DNA from 3 places in the Peribacillus sp. NPDC056705 genome. Region 3 is predicted to be linked to each of the others. Evidence: predicted binding sites of a transcription regulator. Region 3 holds the regulator's gene; each other region holds the start of a gene.
What was found. Region 3 encodes LexA, which represses DNA repair genes until DNA is damaged. Its sites were predicted from a motif close to CGAACATATGTTCG; they were not measured.
Positions count from the first base shown of each region.

Region 1 (3,287 bases), on a different contig from region 3:
AAGTGGAGATTCTTCTGGGGATTTCTCAGTGTGCCATTTAGCAACACCTTCTGCAGTTTCAACGTTGTATGTAAAGTATTCACCACAAGCTGCTACGTAGTCGTGAAGGTCTTCAATTGATGCAAGTTGATAATTGAAGCCTGCTTGCATTTCTTCTTCCAATACGATCCACTGAGATGAGTTATCAACTGATACAAATACCTTTGTAGCTTCGATTGTTTGATTTGTCATTTTTTATTTATCCCCTTTTAAATTCAAATTTTTATATAACGGATGCCTTCAAGACCCCTCGCTTGACTACTTTTCGTTGTCGTTAATCAAAGTATATTACGACTACGTTTAATGGTCAACAACATTCCGTAGTTCGTTTTACTACTTTCCGTAGTCAATCTTTTTTTATGTGATATAATTTATTTATGAAGAAGGAAAAGGTGGGTTATTCATGGGGATCAGAGTTAAGTCCAATTTAAAAAAGATTCTTGATGAAAGAAATATATCTATAAGACAGTTAGCTTCCATGACTGATTTGAAATTTGAAACACTTAGAAGACTATATAATGACGATACAAAACAATATCAAAGGGATACCATTGGTAGGATTTGCGAAGTTTTAGAAATAAATATTCATGATATATTGATATTAATTAACGAAGAAAACCACCAATCGTAAATGACTGGTGGTTTTAAGCTATAATTAATTCCATTCAAACCTAATAGTGATTTATTGGTGAACCAAGGTTATCCAAGTCTTGTGAAATATTTAAAATGATTAAATACCTCCACTCGTTTTTAAGTTTTCCTAAATCCACAACCTGATGAACCTCTACTTCATCATTTTCATACTCTTTACTAGTCCCGCAAATCTCATATAAACTTTCTACTAACTCTGTATTATCCCAATTCCTTACGTCTAACTGTACGAACTTTTGGCTTTTTTTTATTTTCATTTTCTTCACTCCTAGTTTTTATTTAAAGGATAAGGGATATTGAGTACTCCTAGTTGATTTAGTTTTGTTAATTACAACCCTATGGTTTTTTGTTGATGTATCCTTAGTGCTTATATTAGAATCATAACTCTTAGCATAGTGAACTTGAACTTGACCAGAGTTGTCCTTAGTTGTCCACTTATTATCATAGTTGGCCATTGTATCTTCTCTTAATTTTTTTACATCAACATCTTTTCCATATTGAGTAGCCGTAGCTGATGATTTTTTCTTAGAATCATATTTATGCTTATTGTAAGCATGATCATTAATAAAGCTCGCTTTGTTTGATCCCCCATTCAATTTATATGGTACAGGATTTGTTTTGGTTTTTGGATTCTTTGGCTTCTTTTTTTTAAGAATGTCCATTGTCATTAATGATGCATCTGATTCGACAGCTGTAATATTACCGTTTATATCTGTTGTAACCATTAACTTTACATCTAAAGTTGTCCCATCTTCATACATGGGGTTGTACATAACTTCACTTGTTGTATTCTTTTCGAATGCTTCTTCTTCTTGAAGTATATCTAATCCATAAAATTCTATGGTATCTAATAATTTTAATCTCTCAAACTCCGCCCAATCCCAATCATCTGTTTCTTCTGCATAAGAAACATTAACACTACTAAACATGAATACCCCTACTAATAATAGTAAAACTAAAAAACGATTCTTTAACACTTTTGTACATCTCCCTTTGAGTTATATTGGTAACAAATACAAATTATACCACAAAAATAATATTTATGTATTATTTTCATCAAAAGTAAAAAATTACAATAAAAAAATCACCAGCGAATGGTGACCTATTGTTCATTTGGTATATTTAGTTACAATCAATTTAACTTCTTTTCTTAAATAATCATCTACTGTAAATCCATTTAGGAATGTTCTGCTTTTTATCCACAGTTGTTTCTTAGGTTTTGCTTTGGTCAACTTTTTCACTCCCTTACCTCTACCGCTACAAGATCCTCAAACTTCACCTTAATAATATGCCCCTTCTCATTTTCCAGCTCTAAATAAATAAGCTTTGTAAACTGATCTAGCCTATGTATCATCCCTGTATACTCCCAATCAAATCCATCTTCCCAAACTGTAAACTTTACAGGTGAAGCAAACTCCATTGCGGTATGTATCTTGTTTTCAAACTCCTCTAATTGGTATTCATCTAATATCGGTTTACTTGACGGTAATAATCCTTATTTACATCATTAAGTAACTTAACGTATTCAGGCAGCATCAATGCTGGTTGCCATTTAAGCTTTCCACGATCTTTTATAGACATAAGAACATCTCCATTTCATTCTATAAATTCATTATAGAACATTTGTTCTTAATTTAGTCAAAAAAATGAAAGGGAAAATTCCCCTTCTAAAGATAACGTAGGTATTTTTCCTGTAGCAATGTTTTAATTAACCCCTCTAAATCCAGATTCCCCTCTTCAGTAGCTGTACCAATCCCTTCTATGTAAGTGTATTCTTCAGTATCAATTATTTTTAGTCCTTCTTGGTTGCGCATGTTTATCCCTCCAAATATCAATCGATAGACGTCAAAATTACATTATTCAGTTTTTCAAATTCCTTTATTGCAAATTGAATTGCTTCTTCTTCACCATATTTTTCACGGCACAACTTCACAGGCATACTATCCTCGGCCATTAGAAATACATGATCATCAAATAACTGTAAGTTAGCCTTTATATTACCGATTCGCTCAAAACTCAATTTCACAAAACCAACCTCCCCCATTGCCTATATATTCATTATATAGGTAAAAAGTCCTCGTGACAGTATTGTGAAGAAATTAGGAATTATTTTTTAATTGTGACAAAAAACGTAACAAACCCTTTTTAATTAGAGTGTTTCTTTTGTATTTCTGATTCAATTCGAGTAATCACCTTGCTCATATTACCATTGATTGTGCTTCCACTAAACCGCAGCGTTTTCCATCCAATTGATCTTAGGTATGCGTCTCGCTTCCTGTCGTGTGCTTTAGCTTTTTTACTTGAATGAAAATCTTTACCATCACATTCAATGGCTAACCGATACTCTGGTAGTGCTATATCAATTCTATACCTTCTTATTGGATACTGTGTAGTTACTTTATAATCCCTCATCCATAATGCTTTCAAGACCCTCTTCTCAATAGGACTTTGACATTTATCCAATTCCACAAAGTATGGGGGAATGTATCGATCCACAGTCACTCCTCTGCTTCTTCGTATGTCCAAGCCTAGAAAGACAAACCCTGATAGGTCAAGTCCAAAAAACACCACATATTCTACCATTGTAAATAAATTTC
Region 1 is NZ_JBHTYI010000026.1:4,354-7,640, reverse strand. Features, by position in the region: gene ACFRAK_RS21660 (hypothetical protein) at 1-231, opposite strand, end outside; gene ACFRAK_RS21655 (helix-turn-helix domain-containing protein) at 443-670, shown strand; gene ACFRAK_RS21650 (hypothetical protein) at 711-947, opposite strand; gene ACFRAK_RS21645 (hypothetical protein) at 966-1,667, opposite strand; gene ACFRAK_RS21640 (YolD-like family protein) at 1,928-2,161, opposite strand; gene ACFRAK_RS21635 (hypothetical protein) at 2,358-2,504, opposite strand; gene ACFRAK_RS21630 (hypothetical protein) at 2,522-2,716, opposite strand; gene ACFRAK_RS21625 (endonuclease domain-containing protein) at 2,836-3,273, opposite strand.
Region 1: ACFRAK_RS21640 (YolD-like family protein) is a predicted target of LexA. The motif match lies at 2,307-2,320, and genes of this name have one in related genera.

Region 2 (3,287 bases), on a different contig from region 3:
AAATACCTTTATGTCATGAGAAGGGTTCCTTACTTAAGGTGATTTAACAAATCTAATATTACTTGCTCTAACTAATCTGTGTTATCAACAAAAAGGGGGGATGGGGTGAAGAAAAAATTCGTAGTGTCATGCGTATACTTGGTTTAACGCATTCCGTTATTCGTTATTTACACCAAAAAAACGTCTATCCATTGGGTAGACGGTATTCTGGTGTAATGTCATTAAACTGATGGAAGAAACTCGTCTAAAAAGAGCATCTGCTTAAGAAAGGCAGATGCTCTTCGATTTTTAGTAACGAAATGTAGATATTTCTTCATGAAAAAAGCTTTACTAATTCATGAATTTTTTCAGGTTTCAAAAATGTGGATATAGATTCTTCAGTTTGAATGGTAAGGGCGGCACCGGCAAGCCCCAATTGGCAAGCACTCATTAAAGATTCTTCGTTCAGGATACCATAGATTACACATGAAGCAAATGCTTCACCAACACCTGTGACCTCAACAACATCAGTTTTGAAAGGAGGCAAGTGGCCAGATTCCTCAGTAGAGTAATAATATACTCCTTGTTCACCTAGTTTGATAATAACTTTTCGAACGCCACGCTGTGTAATTTTTTCACAGGCTAATTGACAATCCTTAATTGAATCGATTTTTATTTCTGCAAGTATCTCTGCTTCTTCTCGGTTAGGCATTAGCAGTTCTACACCGTCAAGATGAAAGGGAAGCTTACGGGCTTTGGCTGTAGATACAGGGTCAATGTAAAGGGGAATGTTTTCATCTCTGCAGCGCTTAATTAAATAACTGAGACTTTCCTTAGGAATATTCGTATCCAAAAAAACAGCTTGTGAGGAAACAATATAAGACCATCTTTCCTCAAACATAGAGGTTGTTATTTTTTCGTATATTTTCATATCAGCCATGGAGACAATACTTTCACCATTAATATCTATCAAGGTGGTAAAAGTGCCTGTACGTTCTGTTGGTAACATCCATACTTGACTAACATCAACTCCTTGGCTTTTCGTTTCATTCAGTATCCAGTTACCTTCTTTGTCGTCTCCTACACAGGTCATAAGTGAAGTGTTACAGCCGAGTCGACTTAAATTTTCAGCAAAATTGCGTGCAATACCGCCACAAGCTTCAGTAATTTTTACTGGATTGGATGAATATAAACGTACCTCCTGATTTGATCGGGCTTTCCGGTCTGTGTTTGCTCCACCAATGCAGACGACCGATGATTCTTCTTTGAGAATATAGGCGCGTCCTTTTATTTCACCGCGTCTCGTCAGATTAGCAATATAATTGGCAACAGTAGGTCGTGATATACCAACTTTACTTGATAATTCTTGCTGTGAAATGAAAGGATTTATTTTTATGTAATCTAAAATTTGTTTCTCTTTATCCATGGAAGTATCCTCACTAACAATAGTTTAGTCATGCAAACGAATGTTTTATTTTAATTGTAAATAGAGTAATCATTAGAAGTTTACCTTTTGTTTGAGTACAAATGATCGCCGGAATTTCGGCTATTTATTATGACGAAATTGTCTATTTTACCAAATAGTCGTTATTAAACAAGTTAAATAATAGGATGAAACCATAAAATCATTCTTTTGCTCCACCAATTTGCTTACTTTTTAGTATTCTCATTTCTATCGACAAATAAATTATACGCTATCTAAATATTTCAGACAAATGATTGATCAACCTAAAAATTGATTGTAAAAATGTCTATCTTTGATTTATATTGAAGATTATGATTTTTGTAGGTTTTTCAAAAATCATAGTCATAATACAACGAACTCTAGGAGGAAGTAGAATGTTGAAGATGTATCTGTACCCCTTGTTGATAGTTATAGCGGCTAGTAGCTATGGTATAGTTTCTACCATAATAAAACTAGCAATGCGCAGCGGTTTTTCGGTCTCTGAAGCAGTTACAAGTCAATTTTTTTTCGGTTTTTGTATCGCCATCTGTATTTTCTTTCTTACAAACAGAACAAAATTAAGCTTTAATGGAGTTAAAATTCTTATCCTTGCTGGAGTTTTTACAGGATTAACAAATATTTTTTATGGTCTTTCATTGAACTATTTACCTGCGTCTTTGGCTGTTGTACTATTGTTTCAATTTACATGGATAGGCACGTTGATCTCTTGTATTACAAAACGCGAATTTCCTAGTCGAATAGAATTGATCTCTTTAATTATATTGGTTGCAGGGACCATACCAGCAGCGGGTTTGATTGATGTTGATTTATCTCAAATACATTTTCAAGGGTGGTTATGGGGTTTGGCAGCTGCTTTTTGTTATTCCCTATTTTTATTTGTTAATGGCAGGGCAACTACAAATATGAATACCTCTAATCGATTAGTATTGGTTTCATTCTTTGCTTTCATGATGTCAGTTGTTTTTCAGTCTCCAGAGGTTATTTGGAATGGAACGCTGTTTAGCGAAGGTCTTTGGATTTATGGTTTGACATTGGGGTTATTTGGGATGGTTATTCCAGTTTTCTTATTCACTATTGCCGTTCCTAAAGTTGGATTGAGTATGTCATCAATATTGGGTGCTATAGAATTGCCAATCGCGGTAATGGTTTCAGTCATATTGTTAAGTGAAAATGTTACTTCACTACAAATAGTAGGTATTGTAACTATTATTCTCGGGATGAGCCTGCCAACAATCCTTAACAGAAATATATTTTTAATTAAAAAGAACGGTACAACATTAGGCACAAAATAAATTGTATTCATTTATTTGAAATACAAAACACGACAACAAGCTGTCATGTTTAATTAATTTATTATTTAAAAAATAATTGACAATTAAAAATGTAAGCGTATACTAAACGTATGTTTATCAAATAAACAATTGTTTTGGAAGTGGGGTGTGAAAATGGCTAATGTTATGAATGAAAAAGAAGAGTTAATTTTAAATATGATTCGAGAAAATCCATTTATTTCTCAACAGGAATTATCGGAAATTGTCGGTATTTCAAAGTCGTCTATTGCAAATATTATTTCTGGACTAATCAAAAAAGAGTATGTCTTTGGTAAGGCTTATGTTTTAAATGAAATTGCACCTATTGTTTGCATTGGTGGTGCTAACGTAGATAAGAAATTTTATACAAAATATAAAATCACTAATGAAACATCTAATCCAGTAAAATCTTCTAGATCGGTTGGAGGAGTAGCAAGGAATATTGCTGAAAATTTAGGTAGATTAGGTGAGGATGTTACATTAATTTCAGCAAGTGGCCACGATTCGGAATGGAAAGAGATTTATGATCTATC
Region 2 is NZ_JBHTYI010000010.1:161,050-164,336, forward strand. Features, by position in the region: gene ACFRAK_RS15125 (carbohydrate kinase) at 314-1,405, opposite strand; gene ACFRAK_RS15130 (EamA family transporter) at 1,828-2,736, shown strand; gene ACFRAK_RS15135 (carbohydrate kinase) at 2,890-3,287, shown strand, end outside.
Region 2: ACFRAK_RS15125 (carbohydrate kinase) is a predicted target of LexA. The motif match lies at 1,439-1,452, and genes of this name have one in related genera.

Region 3 (3,287 bases):
TAAAAAAACGCCAAACAGCACAACTTTTTTGGTTCGCTTAGTAGATGAAACCGGTAATGAAATTAGTGAGAAAAGCTCAATTAAGGTACTGGAGACCGAAAATTTTACTGGTACCCTTCCAGAAGTGCCTAAGTCAGGTGTTTATAATGTAACCATTGACGTCAAGGAAAAAAATGTGGATGGCACTGAAAGAACCCGGACTCTGGTTCGTTCGGTCTATATCGAGAAATAGTGAAATGCCTTCTTATTGAGAAGGTATCAAATTCGAAGGAAAGTCAGTTTGAGTACGGTTTTTTTCTAAAAGAACATTCAATTTTTCTTTTAAAATCATGGTTCGGGATAAGTGCATTTCGAACCTCTTTTTTACCGATTAATACCTTTATTTAATTGAAAAGGTATTTTGTGGGTAATGTATAATGGTATGGTTAACATGAGAGTTGGTTATTCAGCCAAAGGAAAATTAAGGTCGCAATTGTTAATTTAGATATTGATTTAACTGTTGCTCGATGGGGATAGAAGCCAGTCGGGCTTGTGGCAATACAAGAGATTGATGAATTGCAGCGAGACAACGGGTTTAATCTGTCTTTTGATAAGATTCTCTATAAGACAAAATACCTGTTTTAAGTGCAGCATAATTGCCAATGCTTGCATAGCCATAAAACCAGCCCATGAAAATCCCTGCAACCAAGTGATGACGATGACTGATGAAAATGGAAATGAACAAGCCAAGACCCAAAGCGATGGTAGGGATGAATTTTGGGCGAATATGAAATATGACCTTAATTAGTTGAGTAAGAATCATGATGATAGGAATGGCTATTACTGCATCCCAAAAGTTTGTATGGATGGTTGGGAAGTCCATAATTTCACCACCTTAAATAGAAGTTTTCAAAATTAATTTTTACTTTTTATCAAGGCTTTATACTATAATAAAAAAATTCATATTTAAAACTAATATATCAAAGGTTATGCAACCAGGTTTTGAAGATTTTCAGAGTTCAATTTTAAAGCCGTCAATCCATATAATTATATGGATTGACGGCTTTTTCTAGTTGGCCGCGGGAATGGTTTAAAACAACTCGGAAAGAGCCAACATAAACAATCGAATACCACATCGGTGTGCCCGTTCAAGGATGGAACAAATTCAGGAAATACCCATCTTGGGAAGAAAGTCTTCGAGATCTTGCCAATCTATACGTAAACGGGACGTCATGAAATGGAAGTCTATATACAGCTGTCATTGGAGAAAAAAACATCCAAAGCAATATTCGATGCGGGGTATGCCTCGGATCCGAAATATACAGAAAAACTGGTGAACCTTATAAAAACAAGCGATTTAACTAAATATGAAGCAAGTAACGAGGAAGTTTATCATATTGTCAGTAAAGGGGATTCCGTCTCTGCGCTTGGAAAAGCATATGATTCTACACAAGTGAAGATTCAATAGTGGAATGGCTTGGTCGAACTTTACCTTATTAAAGTGAATCATTAAGAATGACATGAAATTTTAACTGGGAACGGTATTTCAACGCTCTCCTTTTTTTGAATGAGCTTCTTTCCAAAGTATTTATATCAAGAGGGATAGTGAACCGTACATCCGTTATAAAAGATGTAATATTCACATGAAAATAGATTCTATTAAAAAATATATCAAAACCTACTCTTCCATATGCATATTGAGAGAATTCGGGACATAAATTAAACAAACAAAAAAAGCGCGGTTAGCGCTTTTAGTGTATTTGTCTATATAAGCCTATTACTTTTCCAAGTATCGAAACATCTCGTAAAATAATTGGTTCCATATTTGAATTCTCGGGCTGAAGCCTTATGTAATCCGGTTCCTTAAAGAATCGTTTTACAGTGGCTTCATCATCTTCCGTCATGGCCACGACGATATCTCCATTATTGGCATTGCTTTGTTGTTTCACGATGACATAGTCTCCATCATGAATTCCAGCTTCGATCATACTTTCACCCATGATTTCCAGCATGAATACATGGTCATCATGCGGAACCATGCTTTCGGGAAGCGGAAAGTATTCTTCTATGTTCTCGATGGCCGTTATAGGCATGCCCGCTGTTACTTTTCCAAGTAACGGAACGTTCACGACATTGGCTTTTGGAATATTGTTCGCTTCCTCCGAATTCATTATTTCAATGGCCCTTGGCTTGGTTGGGTCACGTCTAATCAGGCCTTTACTCTCCAGGCGGGATAAATGTCCGTGTACTGTTGAACTTGATGCAAGTCCCACTGCTTCGCCAATCTCCCGTACGGAAGGTGGATACCCTTTTTGGCGAACCTCTTCTTTAATGAAATCAAGAATATCTTGCTGCCGTTTTGATAGTTTAGTCATTAGTGCACCTCTTCCCCAATGTTCTTTGCTATATTATAGCATGGCCCCCAACTCTATACAAACATAAGTTCGAATTTTGTTGTTGACTGAAACAAACGTTCGTATTATAATTTGGTCATAACATACGAACGAACATTCGCTTTGGAGGGATATTTATGAAAAAATTATACAAAAATTATATTTATACGATTCTATTAGCGGGATCAGTATTTATCTTTTCAATTTTATTCTCTTGTACATTGAACAATGATCAAAAAAATGATTTCCTTTCTATAGAAGTAAGTGAAGGTGACACCCTATGGGGAATTGCCGAAGAATATGAAGAAGCAAATTTGACAAAAAAAGAATTCATTGGTTGGATAGAAGAGCATAATGGAGTAAGGGCAGATTCGATTAAACCCGGTCAAGTCATCGTCATACCGGTTAAAGGGGAAGAACTTGTCCAGAATTTGGCCAGTGAGCAGTAAGCAGTGAAGGTAGGGTATTATGAAAGCGGTAATCTATTGTAGGGTCAGCACAGAAAAAGAGTCACAGGAAACATCATTGGCAAGGCAGGAAGATGAATTAGTCAAATTGGCAGAAAAGATGGATGTTGAAGTCATTTCCATAATAAAAGAACAGGCTAGTGGTTATGAGTTAAATAGGGATGGCATTTTTGACATGCTCGAACTATTTAAAACCAAAGAAGCTGAAGTACTATTAATCCAGGACGAAACGAGGCTGGGAAGAGGGAATGCCAAAATAGCCCTTTTCCATGTCATCCTTAAAGAAGATGTGAAAATTTATACGCTCTCACACGATGGCGAACTTGAGCTATCGGATTCGGATGCGATGGTCATCCAGATTGTCGGAATTGTAGAAGAATATCAAAGGAAACTACATAATCTAAAAATAAAGCGCGGGATGATAAGGGCCGTTGAAAAAGGGTATCGT
Region 3 is NZ_JBHTYI010000008.1:49,331-52,617, forward strand. Features, by position in the region: gene ACFRAK_RS12735 (esterase/lipase family protein) at 1-232, shown strand, start outside; gene ACFRAK_RS12740 (hypothetical protein) at 575-862, opposite strand; gene ACFRAK_RS12745 (hypothetical protein) at 1,217-1,447, shown strand; gene lexA (transcriptional repressor LexA) at 1,731-2,354, opposite strand; gene yneA (cell division suppressor protein YneA) at 2,510-2,821, shown strand; gene ACFRAK_RS12760 (YneB family resolvase-like protein) at 2,841-3,287, shown strand, end outside.